2 regions of the Mannheimia varigena genome follow, and region 2 is predicted to be linked to the other one. Evidence: riboswitches for the same ligand, from Rfam matches in the RefSeq annotation. Region 2 holds a riboswitch; the other holds the start of a gene.
The links. A riboswitch is a leader RNA that binds a small molecule or an ion and turns the genes downstream of it on or off. The one in region 2 is predicted to bind thiamine pyrophosphate.

Region 1: linked by a shared signal. The riboswitch ahead of thiM (hydroxyethylthiazole kinase) and the one ahead of thiB (thiamine ABC transporter substrate binding subunit) in region 2 are both predicted to bind thiamine pyrophosphate.

Annotation. Positions count from the first base shown of each region.
Region 1 is NZ_CP016226.1:1,881,971-1,887,449, forward strand. It holds gene cytX (putative hydroxymethylpyrimidine transporter CytX) at 1-733, shown strand, start outside; gene A6B40_RS08830 (MFS transporter) at 808-2,133, opposite strand; gene thiM (hydroxyethylthiazole kinase) at 2,126-2,938, opposite strand; TPP riboswitch at 3,001-3,104, opposite strand; gene nrdD (anaerobic ribonucleoside-triphosphate reductase) at 3,151-4,932, opposite strand; gene nrdG (anaerobic ribonucleoside-triphosphate reductase activating protein) at 4,929-5,402, opposite strand.
Region 2 is NZ_CP016226.1:1,997,841-2,003,319, forward strand. It holds gene trxB (thioredoxin-disulfide reductase) at 1-158, shown strand, start outside; gene kdsB (3-deoxy-manno-octulosonate cytidylyltransferase) at 168-923, shown strand; gene A6B40_RS09410 (amidohydrolase family protein) at 1,003-1,989, opposite strand; TPP riboswitch at 2,262-2,405, shown strand; gene thiB (thiamine ABC transporter substrate binding subunit) at 2,450-3,403, shown strand; gene dksA (RNA polymerase-binding protein DksA) at 3,651-4,100, shown strand; gene pcnB (polynucleotide adenylyltransferase PcnB) at 4,176-5,479, shown strand, end outside.

The DNA of each region.
Region 1 (5,479 bases), 120 kb from region 2:
ACTTATTGCGATGTTTGTGCTGACGTTATGGCTCAGCGTGAAAGTGCTAAATGGGCAGCCAAGCTCTACCGTTTCAGGCGAAATGCCCTTTAGCACGGCGGTGGAACTTGCCACTATTATGCCGCTTTCGTGGCTGCCGCTGGTTTCTGACTACACCAGCAAAGCGAAAAAGCCGCTTGCCGCCACTTTTGCCGCAAGTGTGGGCTATTTGCTGACCAGTGCATGGATGTACGCCCTGGGTTTGGGAATAGTACTGTTCACTGGGCAGAGTGAAATTGCCCCAATGCTGTTACTAACAGGAATGAGCTTGGTAGGTATTGTAGTGATGATGTTATCCACAGTTACCACCACCTTTCTTGATGCCTACTCCGCCGGGGTCAGTGCCAGTAATATTAGTGCGAAACTGAAAGAAACGCCGACAGCCATTGCGGTAACGCTAATGGGCACGCTGTTAGCCTTGAGTTTGCCGGTTACGCAATATGAAAACTTCCTTCTGTTGATTGGCTCTGTGTTCGCTCCGATGATCGCTGTGCAAATTGCCGATTTCTTCGTGCTAAAACGCACCGAATTGCAAGCAAAAATAGATTGGAGTGCCTGTGGATTATGGCTGACAGGTTTTGTGCTGTACCACGCTCTCTCTTACAGCCAAGTGCATTTACCGTTCGGTCTGACCATTCCTGTGATGTTGGTGATTTTTGTGGCAACTATTTTTGTGAGGAAGTTCACAGTTTAGAAAAATAAGCGGTTAAATTTCGTTCATTTTTTTGCAAATGATAAGGGCGAGTAGATTTACTCGCCCTTTCTTTTTTAAATCTCCGCTAATTCCAAATCTTTGGTTTCGTGAACTTGCCACAATGCCCAGAAACTCAGTAATGAAGCGGCGGATAAATACCCTCCAACTCCAAATAATCCAAAGTTTTCGTTGATTTTCACCGCCACAATGGTAAACACGCTCGCTCCTAAAATGCCGGCGGCAGTGTAGGCGAGGGAAGCTCCAGTGTAGCGGACTTCGGTTGGAAAGAGTTCAGGCAAAATCACCGCCATTGGCCCGAAGCTTAAGCCGATTAAGATCATTCCGATGCTTAAGAAAATAAAGATCGAAGTTGGCGTACCGTTTTCCAGGAAAAACGGCATAGTTAAGCCATAGATTACGGTTGTTCCTGTTGCAATCAGTAGCAGTAATCGGCGACCGATGCGGTCGGAATATAGGCCTGAGAAGAAAATGGCGATCCCGAAAATCACGGAGGTGATCAGCAAATATTGAGTGTAGAGATTTGCCGGCAAGCCTAAACCCGTGGCGTAGCCTGCTTTGGATACTGCCACCGGGCTTTTTACGAAAATTGGGGTGAAAGCAACCAAAATATAGAATAGCACATAGCCTGCGGTGGCAATTAGTACGCCGATGATAAACGGCTTGAAATGCTTGCTAAGCAGGGTTTTCAGCGGTGTGTGACGGTTTTTGCCTTGTTGTTCCGCTTTGAGGAAAATCGGGCTTTCGCTGATTTTAATACGGATATATAAGCCGATAAAAATCATCACGAGGGAAGCCACAAACGGGATTCGCCACGCCCAGTCTAGAAAGGCTTGTTCGCCATAAATCAAGTTCACGAGGTAAAACGCCCCATTGGCTAATAACAAGCCGATGGGAGCCCCCATTTGCGGAAAAATACCAAAAAACGCCCGCTTGTGTTTCGGGGCGTGTTCGGTAGCGACTAATGCGGCTCCGCCCCATTCGCCGCCCAAGCCTAGCCCTTGCCCAATACGGCACAAGCAGAGCAGCACCGTTGCCCAAATGCCGATGGCGGCATAGTTTGGCAGCAGCCCGATAGCCACAGTGGAAAGCCCCATTAATAAAAGCGAGGCAATTAAGGTTTGTTTCCGCCCATATTTATCACCAAAATGCCCGAAAATAATGGAACCCATCGGGCGGGTGAAAAAGGCGAGAGCCAGCACTGAAAGTGACATTAACTGGTTGGAAACCGGATCATCGCTGTTAAAAAACTGCACATTAAATACCAACACCGCTGCCATTGTGTAGATATAGTTATCAAAATATTCAATCGCCGTGCCAACCATTGAGGCTACGGCGACTTTAGTCGGGCTTGAGTGTGGGCTAGATTGAGTGTTAGACATATTCCACTTCCGCATATTGCTCAACGGTTTCCGGTGTTAAAGCCCCGAGTTCGTTTAATAAATTCACCGCAAACTGCCCGTATTCCGTTGGTTTGAGCGATTTGGCGGCAATTTCACCGGCAACGGCATAAGCGGTGCAAGCCTCAATCAGTGCGTTGAAATATTGCTCTTTTTCTGCCACTGCTAGAAATGCTCCGCAAACTGCACTGAGCAAGCAGCCTGAGGCGGTAATTTGTGGGAACATCGGGCTGCCGTTGCGTAATAACGCAGTGTGTGAGCTGTTGCTAACGACATCAGTTTCTCCACTGATGGCGACTATGGTTTGGTAACTTTTGGCAACTTGTGCGGCGATTTCCACCATATTGTGCGAGCCCTCGCCGGCATCGACGCCTTTGGCTTGCCACGCTACGCCTGCAATGGTGGCGAGTTCTCCAGCATTGCCTCGAATTGCACTGAATTGGATTTCGTTTAGCAAGGTTTCAACGGTTTGGCGGCGAAATGGCGTAGCTCCAACACCGACAGGGTCAAGCAGAATAGGAATGCCTAAACGGTTGGCTGTTTTGCCGGCAAGCACCATCGCTTCTACTTCTTTGCCGATTAATGTGCCGATATTGATCACCACCGCAGAACTTAACGCCGGCACGCTTTCCATCTCTTCAATGGCTGCTGCCATAATCGGTGAAGCCCCGAGAGCCAACAAGCCATTAGCGGAAAAATTCGCCGCTACGATATTGGTAATGTTGTGCACAAGCGGTCGATTTTGCCGAATTTTTTGCAAAAAGTGGGATTGAAATGATTTGGTCATCGTTTATTCCTCAAGGTTGAAAAAAGAAACGCACCAACACAAACGGGAATAAACAGGGGGAATTTGGCTGTCTTTTAGTTTCCTACGTCAGTGCTAACTGCATCAGGTTCAACGGGTATTTCTCAGCTTGCTTTATTTGAGTAAACAAGCACCCCGACTAAATGAGTGGTTAATATAATCGTTGAGAACGTGACTGTAAAGTACCTTGAGATTTAAGCCGCTTCCCTATGATAAAACCGCAAACTATGTTCTTTTTGGCGGGCAGAACTAAAGGCGGAAACCCGTTTTAGATAGCCGATAACCCGTGTGCCGTAGTCAATATTTTGCGAGCCGCATTTAGAACAACGATGTAAAGTGCGTTTATCGATATGGCTGCATTTATTGCAAATCGTGATTTTGACATTAATGCAGAAATAGTTACAGCCTGTTTTGGCGGCAGTGTCTAATAAAGAACGGTAGCCATTGGCGGTTAAGGCTTCATCAAGGTTTAAATGCAGGGCAGAGCCGCCATCTAGCCATTCAATCAATTCTTTGCCGTGCAGTAAGAATTTATCGAGAGCGTTAGTTTCTTCATCTTCTACCACATAGAAATAGGAGTTGTAGCAATCACGAGGCACGAAATAGCCATCTGCTTTATCCCATTTCGCATTTTTTACCCCTAAATTTTCGGCAGGCACAAATTCAGTGTTGAACTTCACGCCATATTGTTGGCTGGCGGCTTGGTTTGCCTCAAAAATCGTTTTTAAGCGAGATTGCACAAATTCAATATATTCCGGGTTGTAGCCCACTTTTAAGCCTTGCGATTCTGCTGCTTCCGCCATACCGTTAATGCCGATGGTGAGGAATTGTTTATCTAGTGAAATAAATCCCGCATCATAAACAGGCAGCATTCTGTTTGCTAAATATTCCTCCATCAATTTTCGGTAAGCATACTGATATTTATGGATCTTACTGACTTCTTGGCTCAAATCACGCCCATCTTGCACCAAACGGTTCATATTAATCGTAATCACATTAATCGACCCAGTTGCGACACCGCCAGCACCGAGTGAGTAAGAGAAGGTGTGATCGCTAATTTCATTGCGTAAACGGCAACAAGAAGCGAGGGAATCAGGGTTATCCGACTGATAAACAAAAAAGGAATTACCTTGTGCCAGTTCATTTGCCATTTGGTTGGCAAATTTATCATCTTTGCATTTTCCGTTTTCGGTGAGCATTGCGGCGGTAACGACCGGGAACGTGAGAATGGCTTTGCTGCGTTCTTTGTTAAACCATTGCATAAAGAAAAGTTGTAATTTAGTCGTAGTTTCCCAGTTTGGCTTTTCAAAATCAGGAAATACAAAGTTGCCAAACATAGCTTCAAAATAAAACTTATCGTAAACCGAAATATTCCAAAACACACTTTGATAACCCCGTGCTGCGGCAGGTTGGTTAATGCTGTAAACCACTTGTTGAAGGTGGTTTTCAATGTCTAAACGATGGGTTTCTAGGTAGTTATCGCCATAATCTTTACGGGCAAAATAGTCAAAATAGGTAAGAAATTCAACGGTCGCAACAGCTCCGGCAAATTGGGAACTAACCGCAAAAACAAAATTGACAAAAGATCCGCAAAAAGAAGCGAGATGTTTTGGGGCTTTGGATTCGCCACCGAGTTTGGTTAAGCCATCACGCAAGAACGGGTACATTGTTACCGAGACACAGTAAGGCTTGAGGCTGGTTTCATCGTGGACGTAAATTTCGTGCGCTTCGATTTGGCGTAAGTATTCACAAGCGGTCTCTTTATCAAAAAGTTTTGCAATTTTTTCGCTGACTTTCGCTCGATTAATTTGCACAAAAAAATCTTTCATCAGCTCGTTTTCCATTGTGGCAATGTTTTTTTGAGTGACGTTAGCATTAGCGTCCATTTTTGAGCCGTCAGCTGCATTTTTCGCTTGAATGTAATGGTCAATAAAAGCTAATTTTTCTGAAATTTGTTCCGCTTCTAAGCGAATCATAGCGTTGCTCCTTTGATAAATAAGTGGTTGAGATTTTCGTTATTGCGTAAATCAATAAAACGTTGGTTGGTGGTTAGACTGCTCAATCCGCCTCGTTCGGCAATCCAACGACCGGTTTTTAAATAGGTTAATTCAGTTAATAAATAGTGGGGAATTTCATTCTGCTCTAAGCCAGTGTAAAGGCAAGTTTGTAAGCGTCGCTGTCTGCAAAGTTGTAATAACGGGAGTAATTTTTCTGCTTGCCATTCGCCACCCATAAATAGTACACAGCTAATTAAACCTTGATAGCGTATTAGGCGTTCAATGAGATAATCACAGGTTAATTCATTACCTTGACCGGTTTTCCAACTGTCAGCACTATGGCAGCCTTTGCAGCCTAAGGGGCAGCCGGTAATGAGAAAAGCCAGCGAGGTCTCATTCGGTACTTCTTGCCAAACAATTTGCTCTGAGTTAAATCTTAGGTTTTCCATCTTATTTTTTCATTGGTACAATATATTGTGATTTTTAACAATTTTTAACACTATATATAGTATGTTAGAACTATTGA
Region 2 (5,479 bases):
CAGGCTTAGAAGGCAATGCAACGGCAACTTCGGTTGAAGGTGTGTTTGCCGCCGGTGATGTAATGGATCACAACTACCGCCAAGCGATTACCTCTGCTGGAACAGGCTGTATGGCAGCCCTTGATGCAGAGCGTTTCTTAGACGCTCAAGAAGCGTAAGGATAGACTATGAACTTCACCGTAATTATTCCAGCTCGCTATGCCTCGAGCCGTTTACCTCGCAAACCGTTGTTGGATATTGCCGGCAAACCGATGATTCAACACGTTTGGGAAAAAGCTCAACAGGCTGGGGCGAGCCGTGTGATTATCGCCACCGATCACCCTGAAATTGAAGCTACCGCTAAAGCGTTCGGGGCGGAAGTCTGTATGACTTCTGACAAACACAATTCCGGCACCGAGCGTTTGGCAGAAGTGATCGACAAAATGCAGATTGCGGATAACGACATCATCGTTAATATTCAAGGCGATGAGCCGTTAGTGCCACCGGTGATTGTGGAACAAGTGGCTCGCAATTTAGACGCCTACCAAGTGAATATGGCAACCCTTGGTGTGAAGTTGGAAACTCGAGAGGAATTATTCAATCCGAACGCCGTAAAAGCAGTAGCGGATAAAAACGGAATGGCTCTTTATTTTTCCAGAGCCAGCATTCCGTTTGCTCGTGACAGCTTCCCAGATTGCGATGATGCTTTCGTGGCAAGCCAAAATTACTTACGCCATATCGGGATTTACGCTTACCGTGCCGGTTTTGTGAAGCAATATGTAGCGTGGCAACCAACCGCATTGGAACAGTTGGAATCATTAGAACAGCTGCGTGCGTTATGGTACGGAGAGAAAATTTATATCGAGCTAGCAAAAGAAGCTCCACAAGTTGGGGTGGATACGCCGGAAGATTTGGAACGAGTGCGAGCGATTTTGGCCGGCTAGGTAGTGGCTGCAAGCGGTCAATTTTTCTCTGAATTTTGCAAAAGGCGAACTGATGTTCGCCTTTTAACGTTTTTGGAAACTAAATTAATCCCAATACTTTCCGCCCGTTGATGCTGGCAATATTCGCCATTTCTTCAAGATTGGTGAAGCGGCAACCTGCCGAAAGTAAGCTCAATTCCTGCCACATATCCCCCTCGCACAGTGGCACCATATAGTCGCAGATATTATCCGTGCCAACCGCCACCGTAATGCCTTCGGGAATCAGCTCATCGGCTGGGGTTAAAGCGTTGTGGAACGGCTGCAAATCCTCTTTTCTGCCGCTATCGATCCATGCCATCGGGCAGGCGATCACCATCATTTGGCTATCTCGCATTTTTTGGTAGAGCATTTTGCGGTACTCTTTCGGGTGAGAGCCAATCGAAATGCCGTGAATTGCCACCACTCGCCCCTGCATTCCGTGTTCGATGGCTTTATCACAAAGCTGTTCCGTCTCTTTCTCTTTTGGCGAGTTGAATTGATCGACGTGAACGTGCAACATTTTGCCGAGCGATTTCGCTTTGTCCATCAAAATATCCATCGCCTCTAAGCCTTTACCGTAATCCAGCTCATCACGGTAAGGTAAGCCGCCGATCATATCCACCATTTCTGAACCGATGTCGAACCACTTTTTCGCCGTGGGTTCGATCACACCTTTTAAGGTTTGGTTAGCGAATTTCAAAATGATGTCGTTTTTATACACTTCACGGGCTTTGTGGGCGGCGATGATCGCTCTGTCTTCGCATACTTGGTCGATATCCACGAAAGTACCGAATGCCGTGACCCCTTGCGAAATCATCAACTCAATGGCTTGTGAAAAGCGGCGGTAGTAATCATCTACGCTGGAGTTGCGTTTTACTTCGTCCACTAAATCCCACTTCTGCTGCAAATTCGCATTTTGATAAACGGTGATTTTCTCCGGTGTCATCGTAAACGCTCGGTCTGCGTGGGCGTGCGCATTAACCCAACCGCCTTTTTTGATGATCTCATCTCGAATATGGCTTTTCAGGGTGCGAATTAGCTGGCTCATTGATATTCTTCCTCTTATAAAATGTAGTATTTGCAAAATTTAGGCGAAAAAAAACCGCTTAAAAAAGCGATTTTGAAATAAATATGAAATGAATAAAAAAACAGCCACGCCTCGAAATACGAAGCGTAGCTGCATGGAATTTGGTGTTGTCAAAATTGGATAATTCATTTCTAGTTCCTTGTTTGGACTAGGGCGGTAGTATAATGGCTTTTTACATGAAAAGCAAACGGTTGCTTGCTGTTGAAATTTTCCGATAAAGTTTTTACAATGCAGCGTTCTCATTGGGGTGCTGCAAGCGGTTTAATTTGTATAAAAATTTACAAATTTTCTATAAGAACTAACTGCTTGTGGCTGAGAAATACCCATAGAACCTGATCTGATTAATATCAGCGTAGGGATTTGAGATTGCAATTTGCCTTTCTTAAATCCTTCTATTCATTGATTTTTAGAAGGACGTTTTATGAAATTCATTTTATCTTCACTTGTACTGCTTAGCGCTGCCACTTCCGCTAACTCACCGACACTCACGGTTTATACCTATAGCTCTTTTGCTTCTGAATATGGACCTGCACCTAAGTTGGAACAAAATTTCGAGAAAGAGTGTAACTGTGATTTAAAATTTATACCACTTGATGATAGTGTAACGATGTTTAATCGTGTGCGTTTGGAAGGTGAAAAAACGAAAGCAGATGTGGTATTAGGCATTGATAATTTTCTTCAACCTGAAGCCGAAAAAAGTGGTTTATTTACAGAATTTGAGGCTAAAACAAAGCTAGAAATTAAAGATAAAATTTTCTTCCCGTATGATACAGGTTCTTATGCCTTTATTTACGATAAAGAAAAGCTGAAAAACCCACCAAAAAGTTTGAAAGAGTTGGTTGAACGCCAAGACTTAAAAATTATCTATCAAGACCCTAGGACCAGTAGCGTTGGGCGTGGTTTCTTAATGTGGATAAATCAAGTATATGGTGATGAGGCTCCAAATGCGTGGAAAGCATTGGCAAAACATACGGTCACGGTGGGCAAAGGTTGGTCTGAAACCTATGGTGCATTCCTGAAAGGCGAGTCAGATTTAGTGTTAAGTTACACAACATCGCCTTTATATCATAAGTGGCACGAAAACACCGATAAATATGTGGCAGCTCCATTCGAGGAAGGGCATTTAGTACAAGTCGAAAATGCAGCTATTGTGAAAACGACAAAGCAAAAAGCATTGGCAAATCAATTTCTGGAGTTTTTACACAACCCACAGGCACAACATATCATCTCTTATCATAATGTGATGAGCCCTGTGATAAAAGAAGGTGTTGATCCTGCGTTTTCAGAGATGCCTGAATATAAATCGTTAGAATTTACCCCAGTTTCTCAGCAGACTATTCAAAAATGGCTCTCTGAATGGTCGAAAAGCTGGTAAAATTTACTTAGTATCTTAGTATAGAATAGCCGAATTTTTATTCGGCTGTTATTTTTTATCAAATTAATTGAAGATAATACAAAAATTTTGCAAATTTGTTTGTGAGTAAACCAATTTTGTGTTATTTATAGCCGCCATTACTAAAAACCCGAAGATGTTGATTTTTTCGTGTAGTGCGGTTACAAGGAAGTTAAGTTGTATTCGGGTGATAATTTAAACAATAAAATTCCACACAAGGAGTAAATCTATGACTCAAGCGGCTAAAACCACCTCTCTCGGTTTATTAGCATTAGCAGGTGTTAAGCCTTACGAGCCAGCAAAAGATGAAGAATATATGAATGAAGCTCAACGTGAGCATTTCAAAAAAATTCTGACAGCATGGCACGGGCAAATTATGGAAGAAGCAGAGCGAACTAAAAGTCAGCTTCAAGAAGATATGACTAATTTTGCTGATCCTAATGATCGTGCAAGCCAAGAAGAAGAGTTTAGCCTTGAACTTCGTAATCGTGATCGCGAACGTAAATTATTGAAAAAAATTGAGCAAACGCTACATAAAATTCAAGAAGATGATTACGGATTTTGTGAGACCTGTGGTGTTGAGATCGGCATTAAACGTCTAGAAGCTCGTCCAACTGCAGATTTATGTATAGATTGCAAAACATTGGCTGAAATTCGTGAGAAGCAGCTAGGTTTATAATCAAGTAACATAATGCCTCTTTTATAAGAGGCATTTACTATTTAGAGGTGTATTATTTTTAATTATATTAAATCCTTGTTTTCCAAACCGAAAAAGCAAGAAAAGGAAAATAAGCTAGAAGTTGGGTCAAGAGTAGAGAAAACCAATAAATCAAGTCGCTCTAAACGTTCAGCACCTAAATTAACAGAACAAAAAAGTCATAAAAAAGGTAGTAAAGGTCATCAAGCAGATGTGCCTTCTCATCTCCTACATAAAAAATTTACGGTAAGTGCTGCTCAATACGGCATTAGTCCAAAGGATTTCCCTAAAAATGCCCTTTCTATTGTAGATAAATTACATCTTGCAGGATTTGAAGCCTATATTGTTGGCGGTTGTATCCGTGATTTATTACTTGAGAAAAAACCAAAAGATTTCGATATTGCCACCAATGCTCGTCCAGAAGAAATTCAACGTATTTTTGGCAGACAATGCCGCTTGATTGGTCGTCGTTTCCGCTTAGCTCATATTGTTTACGGGCGTGAAATTTTTGAGGTAGCAACTTTCCGTGCAGGACACGAATCACATCGTAACGATAAAATTTCCAAAGTAAGTGATGAAGGAATGTTGTTGCGTGATAATGTGTATGGCACATTAAGAGATGATGCAGAACGCCGTGATTTTACCGTCAATGCGTTATATTACGACACAAAACGTAACTTGATTTTTGATTTCTTCAACGGTATTGAAGATTTACAAGCAGGCAAATTATCGCTAATTGGCGAACCAGCTATTCGCTATCAAGAAGATCCTGTGCGTATGCTCAGAGCGATTCGCTTTATGGCGAAGTTGGATATGTTCCTTGATAAAGCAGCAGAAGCTCCAATTCGTGATATGGCGGTACTTTTAACGAATATACCAGCTGCTCGTTTATTTGATGAATCACTCAAATTATTACAAACAGGAGCAGGTCTAAAAACCTATCAATTATTGCGTGAATACAATTTGTGGCAATTCTTGTTCCCTGTGCTAACGCCATTTTTTACCCCGAAAGGGGATTCAAATGCTGAGCGTATGATTAATAAAGCATTAGCCTCAACGGATGAACGCATTGCGGATAAATTACCTGTTAATCCTGCTTTCTTATTTGCTGCACTGCTTTGGTATCCATTACGTGAAAAAATGGAACAGCTTAAAAATGAAGGAGGTTTCAACAGCCACGATGCAATGATGTTAGCAGCAAACGATATCTTAGCTGATAGCTGTAAAGCAGTTGCTCTGCACCGTCGCCATACTTCGGTTATTCGTGATATTTGGGCATTGCAATTTCAAATGATGAAACGTAGTGGCAACCGCCCGAAACAAACGCTGGAACATATCAAATTCCGTGCAGGCTTTGACTT